One region of the Bacillus sp. 01N45 genome, then DNA from elsewhere that is predicted to be linked to it. Evidence: riboswitches for the same ligand, from Rfam matches in the RefSeq annotation. Region 1 holds a riboswitch; each other region holds the start of a gene.
The links. A riboswitch is a leader RNA that binds a small molecule or an ion and turns the genes downstream of it on or off. The one in region 1 is predicted to bind S-adenosylmethionine.

Region 1 (10,341 bases):
CTTCTGCCAAGAAGTTTTCCATATCTTCTATTTCATCGCGATCAGGATCTGCCATACAAATATCAATAATATGAGCATTTTTCTTCACTTGCGCTCTTGCGACTTCAGCAGCCTCTTCAAATTTCCCTTCTGCTACTAATCGTTTAAATTTACGTGACCCAATAACGTTTGTTCTTTCACCAACAAATAATGGTCTCATAGAGTCATCATATTGAAGTGCCTCTAATCCACTAACCCCGTGTCCAGCTCTTTCGTGGTGTTCGCGTGGATTAAGAGAAGCTAACGCGGATTTTATTGCTTTTATATGTTCTGGTGTTGTGCCACAACAACCACCGATAATATTAACCCATCCTTCTTCAGCAAATCGCTTCACTTTTTCAGCGAGAGAAGATGGAGATTCATGATAATGTCCATCTTCATCAGGAAGACCTGCATTTGGATAACAAGAAATGTAACACTCCGACAACTCAGATAGTGAACGAATATGGTCTCTCATAAACTCCGGACCGGTCGCACAGTTTAATCCAACAGATAATGGCTTCATATGTTCTACTGATAAGTAAAAAGCCTCAATTGTTTGCCCGGCCAGAGTCGTTCCCATCGGTTCAATCGTTCCTGAAATCATAATAGGTACAATTTTATTTAGCTCATCAAAAGCTGCTTGAATTCCAATATAAGCAGCCTTCACGTTACGCATATCTTGACTCGTCTCAACGAGTAATACATCTACGTCGCCATTCAATAAGCCTCTAGCCTGCCGTGTATAGGCTTCAATTAATTCTTCAAACGTCACACCACCTGTAACACTAATCGCTTTCGTTGTTGGTCCCATTGCTCCCGCAACATATACTTCCTTCCCGCTTGCTTTGACCGCTTGCTTCGCTAAACGTGCTGCCTTCTCATTTAATTCCTCATCTAAATGAGACAACTCATAATCACTTAATACAATGTTTGTCGCCCCAAATGTATTTGTTTCAATAATATCTGCTCCAGCTTCAATATAAGCTTTATGAATCTTTAAAATGACATCAGGCCTTGTTTCTACTAAATATTCATTACAACCTTCGTACTCTTCTCCTCCGAAATCTTCCGCAGTTAAGTCCTCTTGCTGGATCATTGTTCCCATTGCACCATCTAATATTAAGATGTTATTTTGTAATTTTTCTTCTATACATTTCATCAATTAATACCTTCTTTCACTTCTTGCTTTTCTCTCACATATTTAACAAGATGTTCTGTAATTTCATATTTTAGAAATGGTGTAATAAGATAAATGCCGTTAAAATATTTCATCGCCGCATCGATCAATTCTTGTGAAATGCGAATCCCTTCTTCAATTGCTGCCTCTTTCGTTTCATGTCCATCCATTCTCTCCCTTATTTCTTCAGGTAGAGTAATACCCGGTACCTCAAAATGAAGGAAATCTGCATTCCTTTTACTTATTAATGGCATAATCCCAATAAAAATAGGTTGTTCCAAATGCTTTGTCGCTTCATACACTTCTTCAATTAACGCGATATCATAAATTGGCTGAGTTAAGAAATATTCCGCTCCAGCATCTATTTTCCGTTCCATTCGCTTAACCGCTGCTTTTAAATGTCTTACATGCGGATTAAACGCACCTCCCACTGAAAACCTTGTTGCTGGACCAATTGATTTCCCTAAAATCGAGCGCCCGTCGTTCATTTCTTTAATCATTTTAATGAGCTCAATAGAGGACAAATCATATACAGAAGTGGCACCTGGAAAATCACCAACGCGTGCTGGATCCCCAGTTAAAGCTAACACCTCTTCCATACCTAACGCTGATAGGCCTAGTAAATGAGATTGTAGTCCGATGACGTTATGGTCTCTACACGTTAAGTGCGTCAATACCGGAATATCGTGCTTCGTTAATAATGCCCCCATTGCCATATTCGAGATGCGAGGCGATGCTAATGAATTATCTGCTAGAGTAATAGCATCTGCCCCAGCTCTTTTCAATGCTCTTGCGCCTTCAAAAAATCGCTGCGTATCTAACGTTTTCGGTGGATCTAATTCCACTACTACTGTCGTTTGTTTTTTTGCTTTCTCTGCTAATGTGACATGAGCTTTTGAACGTTTCTCGTGTGTATGAACTACTTTCGGTCTTTGAATCGTATCCTTTTCTATTACAGGTGTAACATTTGCAATTGCACGTTTCATACTTTCAATATGTTCTGGAGTCGTGCCACAACAACCACCTAATAACCGAATACCTTGCTCAATAAATTTCGGTGTCATCGCTTCGAAATAAGCTGGACTTCCCTCATATACGTAACGTCCCTCCACATAATTTGGGAGACCTGCATTCGGATATGCTGACAAGTAGCCATTTTGCGGAATCGATATCATTTTAAAAGCTTCCGTCATGTGAAGTGGCCCTAGTTGACAGTTCAATCCAACGACATTTGCACCGTAATCTAAAAGCTGTTTTAATATTTCATTTACATCATTTCCATTTTGAGTTGTACCTGCCTCATGCAATGCTAATTGAGCTACAATTGGAATATTCGTTTGTTTTCGTAACACCTGAACAGCATGAAGTAATTCAAACTCATCATAGAAAGTTTCTAATAGCAGTCCATCAACCTGTTCTTCTAGTAATGCACTTGCCTGTTCCAGTAACATAAATTCTCTTTCCATATCAGTTGTCGTAACAGCTCCGATATGTTTCATACCACCAATTGTTCCTAAAATTGCATTTCTGTCTGTAACAGATGCTTTCGCCAGTTTTACTGCGGCTCTATTAATTTCAGTAACTTGATTTTCTAAACCATAAATACGTAATTTCGCTTCATTTGCTCCGTACGTATTTGTTTGAATCACATCAGCCCCAGCAGCTACATATTGCTTATGAATCGATATAATTAAATCTGGATCAGATATATTCAATTCTTCAAAACTACTTTGCAAACCATGTGAATGTAATAACGTCCCAACCGCACCATCACCTATTACAATTCCTTTTGATAATAAATCTAGTAATTTCACAAATCTCCCTCATTTCTATCAATATAAAAACCCCCTCTTCACTTTGAAGAGGGGGACATAATTGTTCCTCCTCTTATTATGCAAAACATTCGTTTTGCAGGTATTAGCACCGTTTCAAACATTTCGTTTGAAGGTTGCTGGGTTTCACAGGGCCTTTCCCTCCACCGCTCTCAATAAGAGTTTGTCTTTATTATTTTATTTATGTAGCTAAAAGGAAATACGTTCCCCTTTTAACAATGTTTGTTAATTTTTTAATAAATTTAGCATGCACAAATGCAAAAGTCAATGACACTTGCGGAAAAATAAAAATTATTTAAAATAAAGTTGCAATTCAATTATCTTTTGTTGTAAAGTTAAAAACATAATAAAAATTTCATACGAACATTCTTATCTAGAGAGGTAGAGGGACTGGCCCTATGACGCCTCAGCAACCATTAACATTTGTTAATAAGGTGCTAATTCCAGCAAATTGTGAAAGATTTGACAGATGAGAAGAAGACTCTATTCAAACCGAAAGCCTTCTTCTTTAGAAGGCTTTTTTTATTTTACCCCGATTGGTGAGAGCTAATAATCAGTGGGGGATGCCCCCCTCACTGATTAAAGTTTCACTTTACATTCACTTAATTGTTAATTTAAAAAGGAGGAATTTTCACATGTCAACTATTGAAACAAAACTAGCACAAATCGGAAACCGGAGCGAAACTACAACAGGAACTGTTAACCCACCTGTTTATTTTTCAACTGCTTATCGTCATGAAGGAATTGGTAACTCTACTGGCTTTGACTATTCACGAACTGGCAATCCAACTCGTGGTCTTTTAGAGCAGGCAATCGCAGACTTAGAATATGGTGAACAAGGTTATGCCTGTAGTTCAGGGATGGCAGCTGTTCTCCTCGTCCTCTCCCTATTCCGTTCTGGAGACGAACTTATTGTATCCGAAGATTTATACGGGGGCACTTATCGATTATTTTCTGAGCACGAAAAAAAGTGGAATGTTCGATGTAGATACGTAAATACACAATCTATTAAACAAATTGAGCAAGCTATCACAACTGAAACGAAAGCTATTTTCATAGAAACTCCAACTAATCCGTTAATGCAAGTTACTGATATTGCCGCTGTCGCAACTGTAGCGAAAAGACACGGACTACTTCTTATTGTAGACAACACATTCTATACGCCTTATATACAGCAGCCATTAACAGAAGGTGCCAACATTGTACTTCATAGCGCAACGAAATATTTAGGGGGACATAACGATGTCCTAAGCGGACTTGTCGTTGCAAAAGGAAAGGAACTTTGTGAGGAAATCGCTCATTATCATAATGCCTCTGGTGCGGTCTTAAGTCCATTTGACTCATGGCTATTAATTCGTGGTATGAAAACGTTAGCGCTTCGCATGAGACAACATGAAGAAAATGCAAAAGCAGTTGTTGCTTATTTAAATGATGAAGACGGGGTGACAGATGTATTTTATCCTGGAAGAGGTGGCATGATCTCATTTCGTCTGAAAGATGAAACATGGATTAATCCATTCTTACAATCTTTATCCTTAATTACATTTGCTGAAAGTCTTGGTGGTGTTGAAAGTTTAATGACGTATCCAGCAACGCAAACACACGCTGATATTCCTGAAGAAATCAGAACAGCAAACGGTGTATGTAATCGTCTTCTGCGATTTTCCGTTGGCATTGAAAATAGTAACGATTTAATTCAAGACTTAAAGCAAGCCATTAAACTTGTAAAAGAAGGTGTAAGAATATGAGTTATTCTATAGATACACTCTTACTGCACAACCAATATAAACATGACTCACAAACAGGAGCTGTTAACGTTCCCATCTATAATACATCAACATTCCACCAGTTTGATGTAGATACGTTCGGAAAATATGACTATAGTCGCTCTGGTAATCCAACTCGTGAAGCTCTTGAAGATATCATTGCTTTATTAGAAGGAGGAACAAAGGGATTTGCCTTCGCATCAGGAATTGCAGCGATTTCTACTGCATTCCTCCTTCTTTCACAAGGCGATCACGTACTCATTTCAGAAGACGTATATGGAGGAACTTACCGAATTATAACTGAAGTGCTCTCCCGTTACGGTGTGTCACATACATTTGTTGATATGACAAATGTAGAAGAAATAAAGCAAAACATTAAGCCAAACACAAAACTCTTTTATGTGGAAACACCCTCTAATCCACTTTTAAAAGTGACAGATATTTGTGCTGTTTCTAAACTTGCAAAATCTATTGACGCCCTTACTTTTGTTGATAATACATTTTTGACACCACTATTCCAGAAACCACTTGATCTTGGTGCCGATGTCGTTCTTCATAGTGCCACAAAATTCATTGCCGGTCATAGTGATGTTACTGCCGGATTAGCGGTTGTAAAAGATGCCGAACTCGCTCAAAAACTTGGATTTTTACAAAATGCATTCGGCGCTATTTTAGGTCCTCAAGATTGTTCTCTAGTACTTCGCGGTCTAAAAACATTGCATGTACGTCTTGAGCATTCAGCTGCAAACGCCAATAAAATTGCACATTATTTACAAGAGCACACTAAAGTTAAAAATGTCTATTATCCTGGCTTACAAACACATCTTGGATTTGATATTCAACAATCTCAAGCTACATCAGCCGGAGCTGTCCTATCTTTCACTTTACAATCAGAAGACGCACTCCGCCAATTTTTATCAAAAGTAAAATTACCTGTCTTTGCAGTGAGTTTAGGAGCTGTCGAATCGATTCTTTCCTACCCAGCTAAAATGTCACATGCAGCACTGTCGCAAGAAGCTCGTGATGAAAGAGGGATTTCTAATTCATTACTTCGGTTATCTGTCGGCCTTGAAAATGTTGACGATTTAATATCCGATTTTGAAAATGCCCTTTCTTATGTAGAAGAACCTGTCAATGCATAGAACGAACAGAAGATATGAAATTAATTTTTCATATCTTCTGTTTTATGCCATTAAGTATATTTTTTACTTTTCGTATAGTTCATAAAAAAACGAAAGAGCACCATCTATTTCTAAATAATGAATTAATTGATATATTAAGAAGTAAAAAAGGGGCAAAAATAATGGATACTTGTGCAGATGTTTTAATCGTTATCGATTTACAAAATGGAGTATGTTATAGCGAAGAGCATTTATTCGATTTACAAAATTTACTTACAAAAGTAAATAAAAGAATTTCTTCATACAGAAAATCAAATAAACCAATCATTTTTATTCAACATTGTGATGATGATTTAGTACCCGAAAAAGAACTTTGGGCTATTCATGCTGATCTAGATGTTCAGGAACAAGATTTTTTTGTAAGAAAAACACATGCCAATTCATTTTATAAAACAAACTTGAAAGAGATTTTAGAACAATTATCTGTACACCGTATTGAATTTTGTGGTGCCCAAACAGAGTACTGTATGGATGCTACGATTAAATTTTCCCATGGACTAGAATACGAAAACTTCATGGTACAGAAAGCAACCTCTACGTTAAATAATCCATTTATGTCCGCAAAAGAGACAATTGATTTTTATGAAAATATATGGAACTGCAGATTTTTAAAGCTGATAAAAGATGAAATCTAGAATATATAACTAATGTCTTGGTAATTCTAAAATTTATCAGCTATACTCAAATATTTTGTTATCACCATAAAGAAGCTGACTACATTCAGCTTCTTTTCTTTTAACCTGTTTTATATTCTATATATAACATTATAATTCCTTTTTCTTATTATTTTAAAAATTTTGTATATTCATTTGAAAGAATAAGAAAATCATGATAAAATTGTGTTACAAATATATCTATATCTTTCAATTTTTAAAACGCATTAAAATTTTCACCCAAAAATGTCATTTTACAAAACCATGCAAATTTATCTACTTTATTTACATCAGGGTCTCTTTTCTTACAATTTCTTTACTTTAGGACTTTTTTTCTGCAACAACTGTTTTCTTTTCTTTAATTTTTTGGTATGTATAGTATGGTATAACAGCTCACACGGAGGTGGAAAAGAACATGTTAGAAACCTTTCAAAAAGAAATAGAACTATATGAAAGCAATGCAGAATTATTGAAAGTACTTGCTCATCCTGTTCGCTTATGTATTGTAAAAGGATTAATTGAACGTGGTCCAAGCAACGTTTCTACAATGTACACTGGCTTAAATATGCCACAATCTACAATTTCACAGCATTTAGCAAAATTAAAAAGTGCTAAAATCGTTTCCAGTGAAAGAAAAGGATTAGAAATTTATTACAAAGTAGAAAACGAGACAATCATTCAACTCGTTCGCGTATTATTAGGTTAAGAGCTCATAAACAGAGAAAAAGGGCGTATTTTATATTTTTCATCTCATATCTTTAATATAAATATATATCATGAGAGAAAATATATGATGCTACATAATTAAAAAGTCGTATTAAAAAACAAGACACAGAAATATGCTGTGTCTTGTTTTTTTATATTTTTAAATACTGATCCAAGTGTAACTGTTGCATATGTTTCGTATGTATCACAACATCAAATGCACTCCCTAATCCTCCGCTCAAAATCATAGAACGAACTGCACGATTTTGTTTTTGAGTTTCAGAAAAAGGATTTCGATCTTGGTGACCCGTAAGCTGATCTAATATTCCTGCTGCTAACAAAAACTCAGATTGCTTCTTATGCCATACTATATTCATGCCTTGCAGGCTAAACATCTCTTTCAGCTCGTCCCAATGAATATGAGTAGTAAGATCCATTTCACCTGGATGCGCTAAAGGATTACGGATTAACTTATGCTCGTAATATCCTCGTAAACTTCCTTCTTGATGTGCAGGATGCATCCATTCTTCTTTTGTGTATCCATAATCAACGGTAATACATACACCTCGTTGAAACCATTTCGCAATTTCTTCTATATATTCTTCCATCGCAAGTGGCACTTCAAAACGCTGACCTTCAGCAAGATGAATATTATATTTCAATAAGTATCGACCAATACTTTTCTGTAGCGGTCTACATACTTCTGCGAGTTTCCCTTCCTCTGTGTACGTAACACGTACTTCATACAATATTCCATTTCTCTTCTCAATTACTTCAACAGGAAATGCATCAAATAACTCATTCGAAAAAAGAATCCCTTCGAACGATTCTCCCATTTCACTATGCGACGTATAATACGACACATTAGAAAACGAACAAAGATTTTTCTGCTGTAAGTTTCTATGAAAAGGGCTCATTTCAATCATTGAATAGTTTAAATCAATAAAGGTTTCTGGAGATACTTGCTTCCACTCTTGTAAAACATCATAGGCAAACCTTCCTGTTCCCCCACCAATCTCACAAATATTCGGAGCAACTTCACCATTTTCAACAAGACGAATAAAAAATTTAACAAATGTTTTTGCAAAAACAGAGGATACGTTGCTACTTGTAAAAAAATCCCCTTGTCTTCCAATTTTTTCACGTTCCTTCATATAATAGCCATGTCCCTCTGTGTACAATACGAGGTTCATATACGTACTATATGAAATTGAATAATCCTTCTCTTTCTCCATCCATTCTTTTAAAATGAGCTCCATCTCCATACTAGCTCCTTACTGTAAAAATGGATTATTTTCTTTTTCAAAACCAATGCTTGTTTCTGGACCATGTCCACATAGCACCGCTGTTTCATCTGGTAATACAAATAATTTTTCTTCAATACTTCCAATCAATTCAGCAAAACTTCCACCGGGTAAATCTGTTCTTCCGATGCTCATTTGGAACAATACATCACCAGAAAATACAGCATTCGCCTCTTTACAATAATAAGAAATACTGCCTGGAGAATGTCCTGGCGTCTCAAAAATCTCAAAATTAAATGAACCAATTGCTAATGCACCTTCTGCATCAATAATATGATCTGCTGGTTTTGCTGTAATACTGCGATTCATCATAAAAATTTGAGAGCCATTTACAGTTGCATCGCCTAACCAATCTGCTTCTTCTTTATGTACGTACACTGGAATATGAAAAGCGTCTCTTACCGCGTCAACAGCACCAATATGATCAAAGTGAGCATGTGTTAATAAAACAGCAAGTGGCTTTAATTGTTCTTCTTGTAAATATGTAACGAGCTTCTCTCCTTCGTGACCAGGATCAAAGATAATACACTCATTTTGATCATTCGTTAAAATATAAGCATTCGTTTGTAATGGGCCTAACGGCATTTGTATCCATTTCATATGAAAATCTCCTCCAATTATTAAACTTACTTTCAATGATACAACATTTTTTTCTCTTAGGAAAAGAAAGGATGCTATCTCGACAATCATTTTTAAAACATGTACAATATAAAAGAGTTAATATTCTAAAAACTCATATTGAGGAATGGGTAGACAGAGGAGGATATTGTATGGGCCTTGTTATTATTTTTGCGCTAGTCACTCTGTTAGCTGTATTCGCTACGCTTAGAACTCTTCGCGAAAAAAACTTATTCGCGGGCGGCTTTGCAATTGCAACTGTACTCGTTTTCGGATGGTTTACGATCATGACTGTTCTATATAACGGGTACCCACCAGCAGCTTAATTCATTTACATGTTATTCTTCATCAAGATTTCACACAAAAAGAGGAAGGGTTTCCCCTTCCTCTTTTCATATTTCACAACTTATACCATCTTCGCTTCGTATTTGTGCTTTTTTACAAGCCAAGCTCCTCCGATAACACCTGCATCATTACCAAGTATTGCAATCGCTAACTTTGTGCTCTTTACAGCACGTGAGAAAGCATATTGCTCGAAATAACGTTGAATTGGCTCTAATAGTGCATCTCCAGCTTTAGACACGCCCCCGCCAATAACAATTTTCTCTGGGTTCAACGTACTAGCAAGGTTCGCTACAGCTAACCCTAAATAAGAAGCTACTTTTTCTACTACTTCGCCTGCTAGCTCGTCACCTTGTCCAAGTGCTTCAAACACATCTTTTGATGTAATACGCCCTTCTTCTGCTAACATAGAACGTAGAACACTCTCTTTATTAGTCTCTTGTATTTTTTGCATAGCAACACGCACAATACCCGTTGCAGATGCTACAGTTTCTAAGCAACCAGACTTCCCGCAATTACATGGGAAAGCATTCTCTGTAACTACTGTAATATGTCCAATCTCACCAGCAGCTCCGCTTACGCCGTGTACAATCTCACCATTGGCGATTACACCACCACCAACACCAGTGCCAAGTGTCATACAGATTAAATCTTTTGCTCCTTCACCAGCACCTTTCCACATTTCACCAAGTGCTGCTAAGTTTGCATCATTATCAATAACAACAGGTAATCCTGTTTCTAC
Region 2 (10,341 bases), on a different contig from region 1:
CTTTCGTTTACTCGGCTGCTTTTTTACCTCGGTATGTAATTGCATAAAAAACCTCCTTTTTCACCTAGTTAATTTTTAATATTCTGAATCTTATCTGTGAAATAGATTATAATAAAGGTGGCTTCTTAAGGCAATAGTTTTTCTATCCTTTTCTTACACATACAAATTCTTGCAACATTAGACAGGGAAACGAAAAAAATCAAAGAATATGTTATATAGAAAGAATAAGGAAAAGAGGGAAAAAGATGTGGAAAACTACGGATCTATGTGATGAGTTTGAAAAGGATTTACAAATATGTCGCCAGTCTTTTCGGTCTTTTGGGAAGAAAGAACAATTTCACGGGAAAATTGCAACGGTAAAAGTGAAGGATGATAACGTACTAGTGAAGGAAGGATTGCAAACATTACCAGAAGGAACGGTATTAGTCGTTGATGGCGAAGCGTCTACGAATTGTGCGTTACTTGGCGATAATTTGGCAGCTATTGCGGAGGAAAGAAAGCTGGCAGGAATTATTGTGAATGGATATGTTCGTGATTCTAGTGAACTAAAGAATATTAATATTGGTATTTTAGCGTTAGGAACGATGCCAAATAGAAGTATAAAAGAAGGAAAAGGAGAGCGTGGTATTTCATTGCAATTTGGACAAGTAGAATGGAAGCCGAATGAATATGTGTATGCGGATGAAGATGGCGTCATTATTAGTGAAAAGAGTTTGCATCGTTAAAGGATAGTAAACTACTATTCTTAGAAAATAAATCCGATAAAGCATGGACAAAATTCTTTGTCAATAGTAAAATAATACAGAAATTTATAATTAACAGAATGTATAGGTTTATCGTTTTACGATAACTGAAATGGAAGTAAGTAGTGCCTAGAAAAGTGAATGTTATCACAATGATACGTTCATAAACAAAATTATTTTTCCTATACAAATATAGCCGCGAATGATGTGGGTAGGAGGTGTTGCACAGTTTGTTCGACACTTACAAAAAAAGAGTGTCAATTGCACGCCCTTGAAGGGTCTTTTTTTGTGTGAATAGTAGTAAGGGAGGAAATTTTGGGATGGCAATGTTGAAAAAATGGCTGCTTACGTCGTTAATGGCAGTTACACTCGTATTTGTTTCTTTTGCGAATACAGTACATATTACGTTTGCTGAAGGAAATAAAGCAAAACTTGCAATTATTGGTGAATCACAAAAGGGCATTATGTTATGCCCGAAAGAAGAGCAAATTACAGATGGGGAAACAGCTTTAAGTTTGCTGCAAAAAGTCATGGGGGACAAAGTAACAGCAGAGACGATGTCGTTTGGAACGTATGTTAAAGGCATTGACGGCTTAATGGCTGGGGACACAAGCGGCTGGTTGTATGATGTAAATGATAAATCTGCAGAAGTTGGAGCAGATAGTTATAAATTAAAGTCTGGAGATGTTGTTGTCTTTCGTTTTGTTGCAGACTGGAGCAATATGAGCCAGGAAACATTACAGCAAACATTAGATAAATTTGGTACTTGTAAAACTGTAGAAGAACCAAAGACAGATGACCCAAAACAAGAAAAACCAGAAGAACCAAAAACAGATGATCCAAAACAAGAAAAACCAGAAGAACCAAAAACAGATGATCCAAAACAAGAAAAACCAGAAGAACCAAAAACGGATGATCCAAAACAAGAAAAACCAGAAGAACCAAAGACAGATGATCCAAAACAAGAAAAACCAGAAGAACCAAAAACAAATGTTGAAAAGGTAGAACAACCAAAGCAAGAGAACATTCAAGTTCCAGTAGCGCAAGTAAATGAAGCGATTTTTAAGACATCTGAAAAGATGTTACAAGATGGAATTGAAAGTGATTGGGTAGCTTTAGGCCTTTCTCGTTCTGGAAAGAATGTTCCAATTGAGGCGAAATTAAATTATGTTAAGTCAGTAACTGAAAAAGTAGAAAAGCGCATTAACCGTTTTTCAGCGACAGATTTAGCTAGAACGATTATTATGATGAATGCAATGCAAGCAGACCCTACAAAGGTTGGCGAACATAATTTAGTTCAAAAATTGTACGAATCAGATAAAGTGAATTCTGTTACAGGTTATACATTTGCTTTACTTGCATTTGATACGAAGAAATATGAAGTGCCAGTGAATTCAAAATGGAATCGAGTTGCTTTAGTAGATGCGCTTTTAAACTCACAGCATACAGATGGTGGCTGGACTTACGATAGCGCAAGCAGTAAAGACAGTGCTAGTAGCGTTGATGTAACAGGTATGGTTTTATCAGCATTAGCTCCTTATCAAGAACGAGAAGATGTGAAACCCGCTGTGCAAAAGGCTGTTGCCTATTTATATAACGAACAGCTAGAAAACGGTGGTTTTTCTGCTGATGGACAAGAAAATTCTAATAGTGTTGCACAAGCAATTATTGGATTATCTCTTGTACAAGATGTAGATCAAAATCGTCTACATAAGGCAATGCAAAATCTACTGTCATACCAACTTCCAAATGGTGAATTCAAATGGTTACCAAGTGATCAAAACGGTAGCGGAATGGCTACAGAGCAAGCATTCTTAGCTTTACTTCAGTTTAAAGATCTTGGGAAATCGATTTATGACTGGTCAACTGTATCTGTTCCTGAAATTGATACGAAACCAAATGTGGATGCAGAAAATATTGTAGTAGAAAAAGAAGTTACTGAGCAACCAGAAGAACAAAAACAAGTACAACAAGAAACGAAAGATGACACGCTAAAAGTTGTTGTCGATAACGAACCGGTTAAAAGCAAAAAGTCAGGAAACGGTAGCACGTTACCAAAAACAGGAGCATCTTCTCATAGTGCAGCTACAGAAGTAGGTATGGGTGTATTATGTATTGCTTCTGCATATGTATTATGGAGACGTAAAGCAGCTTAACAAAAATTAGGAGCAATCATTTGCTCCTAATTTTTAATATGAAAGGTGAGAGACAACATGAGTAAGATGAAATGGTTTATTTCTTTAATGCTTTCACTTGGGCTACTTGCCGGGTGTGAAGAGGCAGCTGTAAAGCCTGAGAAGAAAGTAGAACCAAAGCAAGAAGAGGTAGCAAAACAAGAAGAGAAAAAAGATGAAGCGAAACCGGAAGAAAAACCGGAGGAAAAACAAGCTGAACAAGAGCAAAAGCAGCAAGAAGAGCAGAAAGAGAAACAAGAGCAAAAAGTAGAAGAGAAGCCGAAAGAAGAAAAGGCACAGGCACAACCGGAAGTAAAGAAAGAAGAGAAACCTCAGGAACAGCCTGCTACTAAGCAACCAGAACAGCAAAAAGCACAAGAAGAGAAACAACCGAAAGCGCAAGAAATAAAAGAAGAAGCGAAGGTTGTGAATCAGCCGAAAGAAACACCGAAGCAGGAGCAGAAGGTTGATCCGAATAAAGAGCAACAAGCAACTGTACCAACGCCACCAACACCGGTACCAGATCCAGTACCGCCAGTGCCAGTGCCAGATCCAGTAATACCAAAACCAAAACAAGTCACTATCTCAGTAAAAGGTGATAAAGGGTACTTATTAGGTGCGAAAAAAATGGATGTACAAGAAGGCGATACTGTTTATAAAGTATTGCAGCGTACAGGTTTAGATGTGGATGCAATGGGCTCTAAAGGTGATATTTATGTAAAAGGTATTAATGATTTATATGAAAAAGATATTACAGATACTAGTGGATGGAAATATCGTGTGAACGGTGCGTTTCCAAACCATAGTGCAGGTGTAGTAACAGTTAAACCAGGAGATACAATTGAGTGGGTGTATGTATTAAAATAAGAAAGGCATTCGGTAAAGGACTATGAAAATAAGTTTTTCTTCTTTACATCCTTTTGTGAATTTTTTCTATTATATCGGGGTGATGATACTATGTATGATGTGTCTTCATCCTCTTTTTTTAATTGGAGCAATACTATTAATCGTCATAATCAATATAATGCAAGGGAATAGTGAAAAGATAAGAAAGATGTTACCGAGCACAATCGTTTTCTTTTTTATGGTCATTTTATTTAATTCGTTATTAACACATAGAGGGCGAACTACGTTATTTTGGTTAGGTGATAGCCGTATTAAGCTTGAGGCGATTATGTTTGGAGTAGTAATGGGATTATTATTAGTTGCGATTATGTTTACGTTTGCTTCGTATAATGATATTATTTCGAGTCATAAATTTTTATATTTGTTTTCTAGAATTTCACCGAAGGTAGCATTGTTAACGATGATTACGGTGAGGTTTGTTCCTTTGTTTATGAGGCGATTACAGAAAATAACACTCGTTCAAAAAACGAAAGGTGTACAAGTAGACGCAGGTTCCATTGTAGAACGGGTGAAAAATGGTATGCAATTGCTGCAAGTATTATTAATTTGTTCATTAGAAGATGCGCTGCAAACAGCAGATTCTATGCAAGCTCGTGGATTTGGTGTAACGAAGCGTACGACATATATTCGGTATAGAATGGAAAGACGAGATTGGTATACGCTCAGTTATTTAAGTATTCTACTTATCATTGCTATTATATGTAATACGTATGGCGGGGGAAAGCTAATCATTTATCCGAAAGTCGAATCTATTCTATTTCAGCAATACGATGGAGTGATGTTCGGAGTATTTATGATGTTTATTAGTCTACCAATTATAATGGAAGGAAAGGAATGGATATGGTGGCGCATGCAGAAATAAACAATTTATCATTTGTATATGCTGATGAAAACGAATATGCGTTACAGCATATTTCTCTTTCTATTCAAAAAGGAGAGTTTATTGCACTTGCTGGAGGGTCAGGCTCTGGAAAGACGACTTTATTGAAACATTTTAAAAAGGAATTACTTCCAATCGGTACACGTTCAGGAGAAATTTTTTATGATGACGTTTTATTAGAGGAAGTACCTGATTTATTATCTGCACAAGAAATTGGTATGGTATTTCAAAATCCAGAAAATCAGCTCGTAATGGATACGGTCATTCAAGAATTAGCATTTTCTTTAGAAAATATCGGGTTACCATCACAGATTATTCAAAAACGAATAGCAGAGCTTATTAGCTTCTTAGGATTTCAAGATTTATTGCATCAATCTGTTCATACGTTATCTGGTGGACAAAAACAACTTGTCAATTTGGCTGCGGTACTAGTTATGCAGCCAAAACTATTATTATTAGATGAACCGACGGCGCAGTTAGATCCCATTGCTGCGAAAGAGTTTTTAGGATTGTTAAAACGTATTAACGAAGAACTTGGTATTACGATTGTGTTAAGTGAACATCGTTTAGATGAAGTGATCCCACTTGCTACGCGCGTTATTTGTATGAATAATGGTCAAATCGTGTATGATGGAAATCCTAAAACGGTTATCGCGAACATGTGGGAAGTAGAAAAATTCCGTCCATTTATTCCGCAAATTCCAAGATTGTTTTTAGAATGGAATGCGGAAGATATTCCGTTTACAGTGCGAGAAGCGCAAATGAAACTGAATCATTTTTCAGCGATATCATATGTGAATGAGCCAATAGCACAAAGTGAAAAGCGAGAAGTCATTTTAAGTGCAGAGCATATTTCGTTCCAATATGAAAAAAATAGTCCACTTATTTTACGAGACTTAACCGTATCGATTGAAAAAGGAAAATGGGTAGCTCTCGTTGGAAAAAATGGTACAGGTAAGTCTACACTGTTAACGATTTTAGCTGGATTACAAAAAGCGAGAAGAGGGAAAGTAAAGTGGAATGGGAAAGTGATACATAAAATTGATTCGAAAGAACGATTTAAAAGGATCGGGTATGTATCGCAGCATCCGTATTATCATTTTACATTTGATACAGTGTGGGAAGAAGTGTATGAACGTGCACGAGAGTTATACGGAAAACAAGGAAAAGAAATAGCAGAAGATATGTTGAAGAAGTTTTGGTTGTATTCGCTTAAAGAACGCCATCCGCATGATTGTAGCGGGGGAGAGCAACAACTACTTGCGTTATGTACAACGTTATTATCAAAGCCGACTTTATTGTTACTTGATGAACCGACAAAGGGATTAGATCCGTGGAAAAAAGAAAGAGTAGGAGAGCTATTTAGAAAGCTGCAAAAAGAAGGTACAACAATTGTAATGGCAACGCATGATATTGAGTTTGCAGCGAAATACGTTGATCAATGTATGATGTTATTTGACGGAGCAGTCATTATGAATGACACACCGAAAGAATTTTTTAGTGGCAACTTCTTTTATACAACCTCTATTAATCGATTTATTCGAAAAGAGTTACCATATGCATTAACGTGGGAGGATGTGTACGAAGCGTGTCCAAACGATATGTTGCATTCATAATATGTATTTTTGCAGTAATAATAGGCACACTACTCTTTACTACACTTATCATGGATGGTTATTACATGTTAAGTAGTTTGTTTTTATTAGTTGTTATTATGTTGCCGTTTTATATCCGTTTTGAAAGGAAGGCGTTTGTTTCACGTGAAATTGTTCTCGTTGCTGTGTTAGCGGCAATTGCAGCAGTTAGCCGTGTACCATTTTCTATTTTACCAAGTGTACAACCGACTTCTTTTGTCATTATCGTTTCTGCAATCGTGTTTGGAAGCGAAACTGGTTTTATGATCGGTGCAACAGCAGCTATCGTATCTAACATCTTTTTAGGGCAAGGTCCGTGGACGCCGTGGCAAATGTTTTCATGGGGCATGATCGGGTTTATAGCTGGATTACTTCGTAATACATTTTTAATGAAAAAGCTATGGGGAAGGCTTCTATACGGATTGTTTGTTGGATTTTTATTTGGCTGGATTATGAACTTATGGGGGCTTCTCGGTTTCATACGTGAGGCAACGTGGGAAGCAGTCGTTTCGTATTATATTGCAAGTTTTTATTTCGATTTGAGTCATGCAATTTCGAATGTTATTTTCTTACTACTATTTAGTACGTCTTGGATTACGATTCTTACGAGATTTAAAAAGAAATACGGCATATTAGATAAGCATAACATGGCATAGAAAAGCATACTCATATAAGGTAGGGTCGCGACTTACATATTCGTTTGCCTCTTTCATGCTTCTTACACATTGTAAGGAGCATTTTTTATTGTCAAAAAATAGTCCAATATATATACGTTACTATATAAAATTATTTGTATAATAGTAGGTGAGAACTGCTTTCAAAAGGGAGGTGTATAGTTAATGAAGTTAGTTATTCCGAAGCAACACGGTGCATGGGCCATGCTCGTTATACCATTTCTATTAAGTGTCATGCTTGGGAAACCTACTATGTATCATATTCCATTGTTTTTAGCTTGGTTCTTTATCTATTTAGCTACGTATCCATTTCTTACGTACATAAAGCAAAAACGAAAAAAAGAGTACTTACATGCTGCAATTGTATATTTTATCATCGCGTTCGTATTTGGAATGATTTCTCTATTATATGAATGGCGCATTCTTTTATTCGTAGTATTCATGATTCCATTATTTATTGTAAATATGTATTACGCTCGTCAAAAAAATGAAAGAGCGTTACTAAATGACATTAGTGCGATTATTGTTTTCTGTATTGGTGGTTTAGTTAGTTATTATTTTTCAATGAAACTTATAGATAAAACAGCATTATTTATTGCGCTTATTTCATTTTTATATTTTTTAGGAAGTACATTTTATGTAAAAACGATGATTCGCGAGAAAAATAACCCGAAGTATCGTCTTATATCATGGGGGTATCATATTGTATTAACAGTCATTGTCTTTGCTATCAATCCGTGGTGTTCTCTTATTTTTATACCGAGTGTCATCCGAGCAATTATGTTATATGGCAAAAAAATTTCTATTATAAAAGTAGGGGTTTTAGAAATTGCTAATTCTGTATATTTTTTAATTATAACGGTAATAATTATGAAGTATGCCATTTGAAAAAACTTCCCACCTTATGATGGGAAGTTTTTTCAATCTTGTTCTAAAATATGAACCGTGTAATCACAGCGTTGAATAGCTTGTTCGATCGCATAAAGTGATTGTTCAATACGAGCGCGATTAAAATCTTTTTCAACAGTCTGTAGCGCTTCTTCTAAACAATGTTTTGCTTCTTGTAATGATTGAAAAGAATTTTGGACATATCCGCGAGCATTTTCGTGCATTTCATAATCCTCCTTGCATATTCATATATGTATAGTATGAACAGTAAGGAACAAAATATAATTTGTTATATTTGTTTGACAATTAGAATGAAATTACGTATAGTAAGAATTAAGTGAATATTTTCTTATCCAGAGAGGTGGAGGGACTGGCCCGATGAAACCCAGCAACCGCGATGCAGGTGCTAATTCCAGCAGAACATATTTGTTCTGGGAGATAAGACGAAGATATATACGTAACTTCTTCTTATCGGAGAGGTTTTTTTGTTGCAAAAAAACCGATTACGAAAATTTATATTAAGAAGAAAGGGGTTGCGAAGTACTGTGACACTCGAAAAATACGTAAAACTGCGTAGTACAGTTTATGAATATATGATAGAGCAAGATAAGCCAATATCATTGTTAGATATTCAAGAACATATCGTTTCGCATCATGAAGGAAAATTCACGAAAAAGATGTTACATCAATTTTATTTATCAAGACTATTAGATGAACTGAAACTGGATGGGAAAATTACATTAGCTGATGAATATCTCTATACTGAAAAAGGGGTATTTTATAAGGCGGGAAAAGGGAGCTAAGCTCTCTTTTTTTTGGAGTATGTAGCGTAAAAGACTGCTTAAGCAGCCTGATACAAGGGAATGGTGTTGAGTGTGTAGTGTCAAAGATTGAATGTGCCTGAAAGAGGCACTTCATATCGGCTGCAAATGAAAAGAGACACCTCCGCCGAATAGGTGTCAGTCGTTTTGTCATATAGACTTGCTATTTGACAGTTATTAGAATAACATGCAGGGTTTTGGAAGTCAAAAGGGAATTAAAGGAAGAGGTGTTGTTATGTACGCTTACTTACTAAATGATATAACGAAATGGATTCCTAAGTACATTATGGATAAAGGTTATGAATATTATGAAGAAGGACATGTAGAAGATGTTGAAATACAAGAAAAGAAAATATTTGCTTTTGTTACTGGAAATGCAGGAAACTATGAAGTAATGATTGATCTTGAAAATTTTACAGAAAGTAGCTGCGAGTGTCCATATGAGAATTATTGTAAGCATATGGCAGCAGTTGTTTATGATATTCAAAGTGCTGGTGAGAGTACGGTGAAAGAGAAACTGAAAGATTTAGAAAAGGAAGAGTTACTTACATTATTAAATCGTTTATTACAAAGTTCGAAAAACGTGCAAATTGTAGAGAAAATGTTAAAGAAGGGGAAACTTTAACTTATAGAGGGAGTTGTTATGTAGTGAATGTACTAATTGTATACGCTCATCCTAGTCCTTCCAGTTTTAATGCGGGGATATTAAAGCATGTGCAAAAAGGATTACAAGAAACAAATCATTCGGTTACGGTACTTGATTTATATAAGGAACAATTTAATCCCGTCCTTGTATTTAATGAGGAGAAGAAAAGACGTGATTTAGTAAATGAAGAAGAGACAGCTCGGTACAGAACGTTAGTGGAAGAAGCGGATACTCTTCTCTTCATTTATCCAATATGGTGGTGGGGGATGCCAGCTATTTTAAAAGGGTTTATTGATCGCATTTTCGTAGCTGGTTTTGCTTATAAATATGAAGGTGCCCTGCCGAAAGGCTTATTGAAAGGTAAGAAGGCATGGGTAATTAATACGTTAGACTCACCGTTATGGTACGTCGCACTACTATATCGATCAGCCGATTGGATTATAATGAAGAGAGGTATTTTACGTTTTTGCGGCATTCGCGATATAAAACGATCTGTTTTTCAATCTGTGAAAACGAGTAAACGAGAGAAGCGGGAAAAATGGTTATTACAAATAGAAGAAAAGGCTCGTACGTTATGAATGAAATGGAACGTATTATAAATTGTTGTCAGTATGATAACGAACTTTTTCGTACATATATTAATTGCTTAATCCAATTGAAGAAATGTAGTGAAACGTTTCAACAAATACAGATTCAATTAAGAAATGATTATTTAATAAGAGGAATTTGTGAAAGAGAAGTGGATGAGGTAGTAAGAGGAAGTAAAGAGTATGAAACGTATTTTCTTCCTAAAGCGTTACAGTGGAATTTCTTGAGGGAAAATCCACATCTGATTGAAAAAGTATGTGAAGATTTTTTTGCATTTGAGGCATTACAGCTTACGGATATAGAGTTGGAAGATCGTGATAAATTGCGTGGGAAATAAGTGATTTATTATATAAAAAAGCTAGTATAAAACTAGCTTTTCGTTTAAAT
Region 3 (10,341 bases), on a different contig from region 1:
GAGAAGCAAAAGAAATTGCGATTAACTTATTAAATGATTTAGGGATACATGAAGCAGAGAAACGTTTTGAACAGTACCCACATCAATTAAGCGGAGGCATGAGGCAACGTATTTGTTTAGCAATTGCTTTTGCGTGTCACCCAAAGCTCGTTATTGCAGATGAGCCTACAACTGCATTAGATGTAACGATTCAAAAGCAAATTATGGGGTTATTAAAAGAGCGAAAAGAAAAACAAAATACGAGTATTTTATTAATTACACATGATTTGGCGCTTGTACGTGAAGTAGCTGACCGAGTAGTTGTGATGTACGGGGGACGTGTTGTTGAAAAAGGGACGATACAAGAAGTGATAGGTTCACCTAAGCACCCATATACGAAAAGTTTATTGCAAGCTATTCCGAATATGGATGATTCCGAAAAGGTACTTAGGGCCATTGAGGGAACAACACCATCAATTGAAACGTTAAATAGCTTTGGGTGCCCATTTGTAAATAGATGCCCAGTAGCAATACAAGAATGTGTTCATCGTTTCCCTGATAGAACAGCATATTCTGGGGAACACAGTTCACATTGTTGGCAACATGTTCTAGAGCATGACCAAGCGAAATCAAAAGAGAAGGTGAATGCCTCATGACGACAGATTTAATTACTGTAAAGCAAGTAACGAAAACGTATGGAAGTAAAAAGAAAGAAATCATAGCGCTAAAAGATATATCACTTTCTATCCCGAAAGGAACGACGCTTGGCATTATTGGAGAAAGTGGTTCAGGAAAGACAACACTTGGTAAGCTCATAGCTGGGATCGAGAGCCCAACGTCTGGTCAAATTGATTATAACGGTCAAGTTGTTCACAAGTTGAAATCAGCTCATAAGCGAGATTTCTTGCAGAAAGTACAATTCATTTTTCAAGATTCAACAGCTGCATTAAATCCGCGCTGGAAAGTACGCGATAGCGTAACAGAAGGATATATTTCATTCGGTTTAGGTGATAAAGGATTGAAAGATGAGGTAGCAGGTGATGCGCTAGAACGTGTTGGATTAGATAGACGATACACTGATCGATACCCACACGAATTTAGCGGAGGACAACGTCAACGGATCGCTATTGCAAGGGCGTTATTATGTGAGCCAGAAGTATTAATCCTGGATGAACCAATTTCAGCGTTAGATGTTTCACTTCAAATCCAAATTGTGCACTTGTTGCAAAAGATTCAAAAGGAACAAGGCTATACATATTTATTTATCGCGCATGATTTGCCGATGGTTCACTATTTATGTGAAAAGGTAGCTGTCTTATATAAAGGAGAACTTGTTGAATTTGGAAATACGGATGAAGTATTCCGTAATCCACAACATTCTTATACAAAAACATTATTAGCATCAACACCAAAAATTTCGGGTTAAAGGAGAATGTAGGATGAAGAAGTTTTTATTATTTGTCATTATGACCGTATTAGCAATTACTTCTGTCGCTTGCGGTAAAAAAGAGGCGCAAAAGGCGAGTGCTGGTAAGGGAGAAGGAGATCGATTAGTAACGAATATTGGTAGCGATCCATATACACTCGATTCCGCTATTGCAACAGATAGCACATCAGGTTATGTAATTGGACATTTATTCTCAAGCTTATATACGCAAGATAGTGATGGGAAATATCAAAATGAATTAGCAGAGAAAGAAGAAGTAAATGCAGATGGAACTGAATATACAATCCATTTAAAGAAAGATATTAAATGGTCAGATGGTTCTCCTATTACAGCAAATGATTTTGAATTTGCATGGAAGCGATTATTAAATCCGAAAACGGGTTCTATGAATGGGACAGAAATGTACTTTATTAAAGGTGCAGAGGCGTATAATACTGGAAAAGGTGAAGAAAGCCAAGTTGGTATTCAAGTTGTTGATCCTCAAACATTAAAGGTAACACTTGAGCACCCAGTTGCTTCTATTAAACAAAAATTAGCGAGTTCATTATTTATTCCATTATCTAAAAAATCAATTGATGACAACAACAAATTAAAAACAGATCCAAAAGAGTTAATTACAAATGGACCATTCACGTTAAAAGAATGGAAGCATAACCAAGCAATTACAGTACAAAAAAATAAAGAATACTATGATAAAAAGGTAACATTAAAAGAAATTGAGTTTCGTATTATTCCAGATTCTAAAACAGCGTACCAATTATACAAATCAAAAGAATTAGATTTACTAAGTGGTTTACCACAAGAAATGATTGAGAAAGAAAAAGGAAATAAAGAATATAAGCGTGTTGCGGGATTCTCATCTTATATTTATTCGTTTAACGTAGAAAAAGAGCCATTCACAAATGCGAAAGTACGTAAAGCATTTTCATTAGCAGTTGATCGTAAGTTTATCGTTGAAAAACTGTATAAGAATAATGCGCAAGAAGCATATGCATTCGTTCCAGAAGGAGCAAAAACACAAAGTGGTCGTGATTTCCGTAAAGAAAAAGGTGATTACGTAAAATTTGATACAACAGAAGCGAAAAAATTATTAGAAGAGGGTATGAAAGAACAAGGTTGGTCTACATTACCTGAAGTAACATTAAAATTCACAACGGATACACAGCATAAAAAAGTAGCAGAAGCAATGCAGGAAATGTTTAAGAAAAATCTTGGTGTAGATATTAAATTAGAAAATAAAGAGTGGAAGAGTTACATCGATACATATAAGCAAAGTGATTTCCAATTAGCTTATATGGGATGGGGCGGTTCTTTATTAGACCCAATTACTAAACTAGATTTATATGCAGGTGATGGTCCAAACAACTATGCAAAATGGCATAATAAAGAATTTGACGCTTTAATCAAAGAAGCAGAAGTTGAACAAAATGAAGATAAGCGTTTTGATTTATTGCATAAAGCAGAAGATATTATGTTTACAGATTCACCGTTAATTCCAATTATATTCCCTTCTGATTCTTACTTACAAAAAGGATCAGTATCTGGACTTCAATATTATGTTGGATCTAAACCAGATTTAAGATATGCAAAAATAAAGAAGTAGGCAACCGCCTACTTCTTTATTTTATTTCTCTTTTATATTCTTTTTTCGTTCCATCAGAGAAGACAACTTCTAAATCAAACTTTTGGTAGTCTTTATCAAGTTTGAACACATTTACTACTTGATCGATTACTTCTTGGTCGGGAGTATCTTTATTAAATTTTAATTCTTGTAGAAGTGGGCTTAATTTTGTGATAGCCTCGTCTCCTGTTAATTTTACATCTGCTTTATGATCTTCAATTTTTGCTTCCATTTTTTTATCTGCTGCTACATTTTTATAGTCAGCTTCGTAGTCTTTCTTTGTATCTTGGTAGTCTGCCTTTAAATCGAATTCATTGAAGTTTAGTTTTAAATCAGCAGGAGCTTCATTCTTTGCCTCTTCTGTAGTCTTTTTATTAGAAGTTGTGTCTTCTTTAACAGGAGCTTTACATCCTGTTAATGCAGGTACTAGCATAAGAGCTAATAAAACTGATAGTAAAATTCTCATTAAAAATTCCTCCTTATGTAAATTCGTTCTATACAAGTTTTTCCCAAAATCATGTAATTATGTATGAGGTGAAAATAAATTATTACCCTATAGCCACAAGGGATAATCCGCAATTTAAATCAAAAATGATTTGTATGTATATGGTAAATTGAAGTTGTGAGGGGGTACTAACATGCATGAAGAATATAAAGAGATGATAAAACAAGCAATTGAATATATAGAGGATCATTTACATGAGGAGCTTACAACAGAAAGAGTGGCGTCTCACAGTGCAGTATCGATGTACCATTTTCATCGCATCTTTCAAAGATATGTTGGGATGAGTGTAACGGATTATATTCGAAAGAGAAGGTTAACTTATGCTGCGCAAGCCTTAGTGTCAACGGAGAGGGCTGTTATTGATATTGCAGTACAATACGGCTTTTCCTCACAAGAGGCATTTACGAGAGCTTTTAAAAGAATGTTTCAATTGCCACCAAAGAAATATCGAAAGGATGGATCTTAAGTGGAAGTCATCCTGCTGAGTATGAGATGGGCTTAGATTATGAAGTTGCACATCAAGGAAAAGTATCTGCATACATAAAAGCAAAAGAAAATGTTACGCACGGAGGATTTTCAACATTAATGCAAATGTTCCGAGCAGATAAATATGTAGGTAAAAGATTACGTTTAACAGCATTTGTTAAGAGTGAGAACGTAAGAGATTGGGCAGGATTGTGGATGAGAGTAGACGGAAAAGATACAGAACCACTCGCTATGGATAACATGCAAAATCGCCCAATTAAAAATACGAATAACTGGCAATCGTACTCGGTTGTATTAGATATAAAAGAAGAAGCACTTGGTATAGCATTTGGTGTCTTATTATCAGGGGAAGGTTGTGTGTGGCTAGATAGTATTCGATTTGATGAAGTGGATGAAAAAATTCCTTCAACAGATTTGGCTGAAAATTTTTATGAAACACTACTAGAAGAGCCAATAAATCTGCAATTTGAAGAGATAGAAAAGTAAGGAGAAAAGCTATGTTCAAATATGCAAAACTAATAAGTATTAGTTTAGTAGTATCGTCTTGTATTATGGGAATTAACTATTTCATTAGCTATCTGTGGTCGGGACATATACCTTCTTTGACGTGGAGAACATATTTGATGTTTATGTTTATATTTATGATGAGTTTTAGTTCGATGCAAAAAGAAGGGGAAGAGGATTATTGACAATAGTCTTCTTCGCCTTTCTTTCATTAACACAAATGTTCATAACTGTTTTCGGAAATGCAGGTATGATCTTTAATATAATTTCACTATCATTACAACTTGTAAGTTCGGGTGTAATTGTACCACATGAGATGCTTTCTAAAACATATCAAACAATCGGTGAATTATTTCCCGCAACATATGCAGCGAATGGCTATTATACAATAATATTTGGGGGAGTAAGTTTAGAGAAAAATATTATTTCATTATTAGTCATTATATTAGTTACACAATTGGTAGCAGTAATTACTGTATCTATAAAAGGAATAGTAAAGAGAAGAAGCTATGTAGTTAAAGAAGTATAAAATAAAAAAGGTATCCTGCGATTGGATACCTTTTTTATTTTATTATTTTGTAACTTCTGTCCACTTGTAGTTAAATTCACCACCGAAGTCAGTTGTTACAAGCCCTTTAATAAATCCGCGTTGTAGGTAAGAACGACCTTGTTGGTATAAAGGAGCGACAGCACCGTCTTGTAATAGGATTTTTTCAGCTTGCTTCATTACTTCAAAGCGAGCCTTTTCATCGCTAGCTAAATCTGTTTTCACTTTATGAATGAGCGCATCGTACTCTTTGTTAGAGTATTTATCGAAGTTATAAGCACTATCTGTTGTAAATAAATCTAAGAATGTAATTGGGTCAGCGAAGTCAGGGCCCCAGCCATCAATACCGATTTCATAGTCACCACTTAATAGTAGTTTCAGCTGTTGTTTACGTGGTTGTGGTTTTAATGTCACTGTTAATCCATCTAGGTTCTTTTCTAGTTCACCTTTTAAATATTCACCAGTTTTTTTAGCTAAAGCATTATCACTTGTTAATAGTTCGATTGTTACTTTGTCAGTACCAAGTTCTTGTTTCGCTTTTTTCCAGTTTTCTTTCGCTGTTTTCACATCATCTTTGACTAGGTTTCCGTTTTCTTTACGGAAGTCGTTACCTTCTGGACTCTTTGCGAATTTCGCAGGAACCATTCCTTCAGCTGGAATAGCACCGTTATTTAAAATTGTTTCTACGTATGCTTTTTTATTCATTGCTCCGTTAATAGCAAGGCGTGCATGTTGATTTTTTAATGTTTCATTTTTTTGATTTAGTCGTAAAAATTGAATGCCAACTTCAGCGCGGTCTTTGAAGTTTGGATCGCTCTTATATTTATCAACAAACTCCGCAGTTAAAGCAACGCGATCAATTTGTCCTGAATCGTATAAGTTAACTTCTGTAGATTTATCTTTAACGACATTGAAGTTGATTTCTTCTAATTTTACAGTTTTAGCATCCCAATAGTTAGGGTTCTTCTTCAATTGGAAGCTTTGCTCGTGTTTCCAGTTATTTAATATGAAAGCACCGTTGTAAATTAAATGATTTGTTTCTAAACCATATTTATCGCCCTGAGATTTTAAGTAATCTTCATTAATTGGTAAGAATGTTGAGAATGTCGTTAAGCTTAAGAAGTAGGGAACAGGACGGTCTAGTTGTACTTCTAACGTTTTATCATCAAGAGCTTTGACACCTAGTTGATCAATTGGCAATTGTTTCTGGCTTATTTGTTTCGCATTCTGTATATCGAAGAATAAGAATGCATATTCAGCTGCTGTATCAGGATTTACGGCACGTTGCCAAGCGAAGACAAAGTCCTTTGCTGTAACTGGAGTACCGTTTGACCATTTTGAATCACGCAGGTGGAATGTATATTTTGTTTTATCGGGACTAAGGTCAACCGACTCAGCAACACCAGGAATTGGTTTGTTATCTTCTCCCATTGCATATAAACCTTCAAAAACATTGCGCATTACGCTCATGGATTCCCCATCCGTTGCTTTTGCAACATCCATTGTTGGAATTTCTGAAGCGAATGATAAGTTAATTGCCTGTTTATCAGGTGCTTTATCATTTGCTTTCGCTCCGCTTGCATGATCTTTATTTCCTCCGCAAGCAGTTAGTAATAGACTTGCCCCTAAAACAGATGCAACAACAGGTACAACTTTTTTCTTCATTGTTCGTTCCTCCCTAAATGTGTTGTTCGTAACGTCGTAATGTCCACGTTTTGAAGTGTAGCTATAGAAGAAGAGAAAACCTATTATAGATATGTGTATGTAGGTAATCAGGTGTTCTATATGTATATACATGTTGAGCTATAATCTATCGTTATATGTTTCAACGTAGTAGACGTTATATTTTGATGGTGAAATATTTTGTTTCTTTGATTATTTAGAATATTAACACTGGAAAGAACTATATGTCAATAATAAAAATAGATTGTTAATTTCTTAGAATAATATATTAAAAAAGCAGATTTCCTCGCATTAGGGAATCTGCTTTTAATATGTTTTGCTAAAAAAACAATTGGTGTGGGCTAATAATCAGTGGGGGATGAAGAAAACCCCACTGATTAAAGTTTCGCTTTATTTTTCAATTTTGGCCCATTTGAAGTTTAATTGACCTGCAAAGTCTACTTGCACAATTCCTTTCACATAAGAACGTTCTAAATAAGATTCGCCTTTTTGGTAAAGAGGAGCGATAACAGAGTCTTTAAATAATATTTTCTCGGATGCTAGTAATGCTTCCCAGCGAGCTTTTTCATCACCGGCTAAAGTTGTTTTCACTTTTGCTATTGTTTCATCGAACTCCTTATTAGAGTAATGATCTAAGTTGTAAGGGTTATTCGTTGTAAATAGCTCAAGGAATGTAATTGGATCTGCAAAGTCAGGGCTCCAGCCGTCAATTCCAATTTCGTAGTCACCTTTTAATAAAAGTGAAACTTGTTGTTTACGTGGTTGCGGCTTTATATTTACTGTTAAGCCATCTAAATTCTTTTCTAATTGTCCTTTTAAGAACTCACCAGTTTTCTTTTCAAGGTCACCGTCACTTATTAATAGTTCTAATGTTATTTTTTCAGACCCAAGTTCTTGTTTTGCCTTTTTCCATAATTCTTGAGCAGATTTTGTATCAACCTTTGTTAAATCGCCGTTTGCAGCACGGAAGTCTGTTCCGTCAGGTCCTTTTGCAAAGTTTTTCGGTACGAGACTAGAGGTTGGTGTGGAGCCGTCATTTAATAACGTATTTACAAAGGATTTTCGATCAATTGTTTGATCGATTGCTTGGCGTGCAGAAACGTTTTGAAGTACTTTGTTTTGTTGATTCATACGTAGAAACTGTACCCCTACGTTTGGCCGTTCTTTAAAGTTAGCATCCTTTTTATATTTATCAACGAAGTCAGATGTTAGTTTGATACGATCTAATTGTTTTGACTCGAATAAATTTACTTCTGTAGATTTTTCCTTTACGACGTTAAAATTGATTTCTTCCAGTTTGACAGTATCTTTATCCCAATAGGTAGGGTTTTTCTTAAATTTAAAGCTTTGCTCATGCTTCCAATCGCTTAGTGTAAAAGCTCCGTTGTACAAAATTGTATTGTCTTCTAACGCATACTTATCACCTTGTGCTTTAAAGAATTCCTCGTTAATTGGTAGAAATGTTGGGAATGCTGTTAAGCTTATAAAGTACGGAACAGGACGTTCTAATTCTACCTCAAACGTATGGTCATCAATTGCTTTTACACCAAGTTGATCGGCTGGAAGTTCTTTGTTGTTAATTTTTGTTGCATTTTTAATATCAAAGAATAGAAATGCATATTCAGAGGCTGTTGCTGGATCAACAGCTCTTTGCCAAGCGAAGACAAAATCTTTCGCTGTGACAGGAGTGCCGTTTGACCATTTTGAATCTCGCAGGTGGAATGTGTATTTCGTTTTATCGCCACTTACTTCATGAGATTTCGCAACGCCAGGGACAGGTTTGTTACCTTCACCAAGATTATACAAACCTTCAAATACGTTTCTCATTACTTGACCAGAATCAGTATCTGTAGCACGAGCTGTATCCATTGTTCGTATTTCCGTAGGTGAAGATAAGTTTAAAACCTGTTTACTAGGCGCCTCGTCTTTTGCATTTGCTCCGCTTGCTTCGTTTTTATAACTACCGCAACCAGTTAATAAAATACTTACTCCTACAGCTGATGCAATACCGGGTACAAACTTCTTTTTCATTTGATTTTCCTCCTAAATAATTAAGTTTGGATGATGATGAGGGAAATGAAAAATAAAAAATCCCTCTTTTCATATTGAGAAAGAGGGATTTTTACGTACAAGTTATGCACCCGTATATAAACGAAGTCCCTCATTCTATCTTTCAAGCACAATGCTTGCAGGAAGTGGCACAGTATTCAAAATGAACCTGTTGCCGAGGTTTCAAAGGGCCAGTCCCTCCACCTCTCTTGATACAATGAGTAAACGAATAAATTTTATTAATTTTTGTGTTTCTTTGATAATTCAAAATCTTACACCTTGGATGATGAAGTGTCAACCAATTGAAATATAGTTTAAATTTTCAGTTTTATTTAACGAGAAAAACCACTGCATATGGCAGTGGTTTTTCTACTAGAAGTCAAAGTTATCTGGATCTGGACCAACGCGACGATCTTCATTTAGAGCTTGAATTGCTTTCATGTCATCAGCACTTAATTCAAAATCGAATATATTTGCATTTTCAATAATGCGATGTTCTTTAATAGATTTAGGGATTGTTACAACTTCATTTTGTAAATCCCAGCGTAAAATAATTTGTGCAGTTGATTTATTATATTTTGTCGCAATGTCTTGTAATGTGGAGTTATCCAGTAGTTGTCCCTGCATTAATGGTGACCAAGCTTCAAGCTGGATGTTATGTTCTTTACAGAAAGCGTGTAATTCTTCTTGTGCTAAACGTGGGTGGTATTCCACTTGATTGACCATTGGCTTAATTTCAGCGATTTCAAACACGTCTTGTAAGTGGTGAATGTGGAAATTACTCACACCGATAGCACGAACACGGCCATCTTTATAAAGTTTTTCTAACGCTTTCCATGATTCAGTATATTTCCCTTTTACAGGCCAATGTACTAAATATAAATCTAAATATTCTAGACCTAATTTTTCTAATGTAGTTTCAAATGCTTGAAGTGTTGTTTCATATCCTTGATCGCTATTCCATACTTTTGATGTAATAAATAATTCTTCACGTGAAACACCTGCTTCACGGATCGCTTGTCCAACGCCTTCTTCGTTTTGATAGATTGCTGCAGTATCGATGCTGCGGTAACCATTTTTAATTGCTGATTTTACAGACTCAATTACTTCTGAACCATCTTCTACTTTAAAAACACCTAAACCGAACCAAGGCATTTTTACACCGTTATGTAATGTAGTATAGTCTTTTAAACTTGTTAAACTCATATTATTTCCCCCTAGCTTTTTTGTTTGTTGCTTCTACTGCTTTTTGAATCGCCTCTGAAAAATTATATTCATATAAAGCTTTGAGACCTTCAGCTGTGGAACCACCTGGCGTTGTTACTTGTTCGCGGAGGTTAGCCGGATCTTGCGTTTGTTCAAGCATAGAAGCAGATCCAGAAATCATTTGAATGACAAGGTGTTTTGCGGTTGCTTCATCGACGCCATAACTTTTTGTTGCTTCAATCAAGCTTTCAGCAAAGTAATAAAGGAAAGCTGGTGCACTTCCAGTAACTGCAGTAAGCTGATGAACTTCTTCC

Region 2: another riboswitch for S-adenosylmethionine. It lies ahead of AC1DMU_RS10995 (hypothetical protein); the one in region 1 lies ahead of metI (cystathionine gamma-synthase/O-acetylhomoserine thiolyase).
Region 3: another riboswitch for S-adenosylmethionine. It lies ahead of AC1DMU_RS26345 (peptide ABC transporter substrate-binding protein); the one in region 1 lies ahead of metI (cystathionine gamma-synthase/O-acetylhomoserine thiolyase).

What each region holds. Positions count from the first base shown of each region.
Region 1 covers NZ_JBFTQW010000001.1:526,010-536,350, forward strand. Annotated here, with positions in the region: gene metH (methionine synthase) at 1-1,180, opposite strand, end outside; gene AC1DMU_RS02800 (bifunctional homocysteine S-methyltransferase/methylenetetrahydrofolate reductase) at 1,180-3,012, opposite strand; SAM riboswitch class I at 3,083-3,192, opposite strand; SAM riboswitch class I at 3,397-3,506, shown strand; gene metI (cystathionine gamma-synthase/O-acetylhomoserine thiolyase) at 3,666-4,778, shown strand; gene metC (cystathionine beta-lyase) at 4,775-5,938, shown strand; gene AC1DMU_RS02815 (cysteine hydrolase family protein) at 6,100-6,612, shown strand; gene AC1DMU_RS02820 (ArsR/SmtB family transcription factor) at 7,046-7,336, shown strand; gene AC1DMU_RS02825 (class I SAM-dependent methyltransferase) at 7,488-8,600, opposite strand; gene AC1DMU_RS02830 (MBL fold metallo-hydrolase) at 8,610-9,239, opposite strand; gene AC1DMU_RS02835 (DUF2759 domain-containing protein) at 9,410-9,583, shown strand; gene glcK (glucokinase) at 9,664-10,341, opposite strand, start outside.
Region 2 covers NZ_JBFTQW010000004.1:97,525-107,865, reverse strand. Annotated here, with positions in the region: gene AC1DMU_RS11040 (YfcC family protein) at 1-45, opposite strand, end outside; gene rraA (ribonuclease E activity regulator RraA) at 246-725, shown strand; gene AC1DMU_RS11030 (DUF4430 domain-containing protein) at 1,064-2,899, shown strand; gene AC1DMU_RS11025 (DUF4430 domain-containing protein) at 2,957-3,784, shown strand; gene AC1DMU_RS11020 (energy-coupling factor transporter transmembrane component T) at 3,807-4,685, shown strand; gene AC1DMU_RS11015 (ABC transporter ATP-binding protein) at 4,658-6,319, shown strand; gene AC1DMU_RS11010 (ECF transporter S component) at 6,292-6,993, shown strand; gene AC1DMU_RS11005 (YwiC-like family protein) at 7,177-7,899, shown strand; gene AC1DMU_RS11000 (hypothetical protein) at 7,932-8,123, opposite strand; SAM riboswitch class I at 8,246-8,344, shown strand; gene AC1DMU_RS10995 (hypothetical protein) at 8,385-8,702, shown strand; gene AC1DMU_RS10990 (SWIM zinc finger family protein) at 8,956-9,345, shown strand; gene AC1DMU_RS10985 (NAD(P)H-dependent oxidoreductase) at 9,369-9,944, shown strand; partial or broken gene AC1DMU_RS10980 (group-specific protein) at 9,941-10,295, shown strand; gene AC1DMU_RS10975 (short-chain fatty acid transporter) at 10,336-10,341, opposite strand, start outside.
Region 3 covers NZ_JBFTQW010000016.1:31,370-41,710, forward strand. Annotated here, with positions in the region: gene AC1DMU_RS26305 (ABC transporter ATP-binding protein) at 1-635, shown strand, start outside; gene AC1DMU_RS26310 (ABC transporter ATP-binding protein) at 632-1,405, shown strand; gene AC1DMU_RS26315 (peptide ABC transporter substrate-binding protein) at 1,419-3,029, shown strand; gene AC1DMU_RS26320 (YusW family protein) at 3,046-3,513, opposite strand; partial or broken gene AC1DMU_RS26325 (helix-turn-helix transcriptional regulator) at 3,686-4,524, shown strand; gene AC1DMU_RS26330 (hypothetical protein) at 4,536-4,727, shown strand; gene AC1DMU_RS26335 (ABC-2 transporter permease) at 4,724-5,071, shown strand; gene AC1DMU_RS26340 (peptide ABC transporter substrate-binding protein) at 5,114-6,754, opposite strand; gene AC1DMU_RS26345 (peptide ABC transporter substrate-binding protein) at 7,163-8,803, opposite strand; SAM riboswitch class I at 8,936-9,040, opposite strand; gene AC1DMU_RS26350 (aldo/keto reductase) at 9,194-10,027, opposite strand; gene proC (pyrroline-5-carboxylate reductase) at 10,029-10,341, opposite strand, start outside.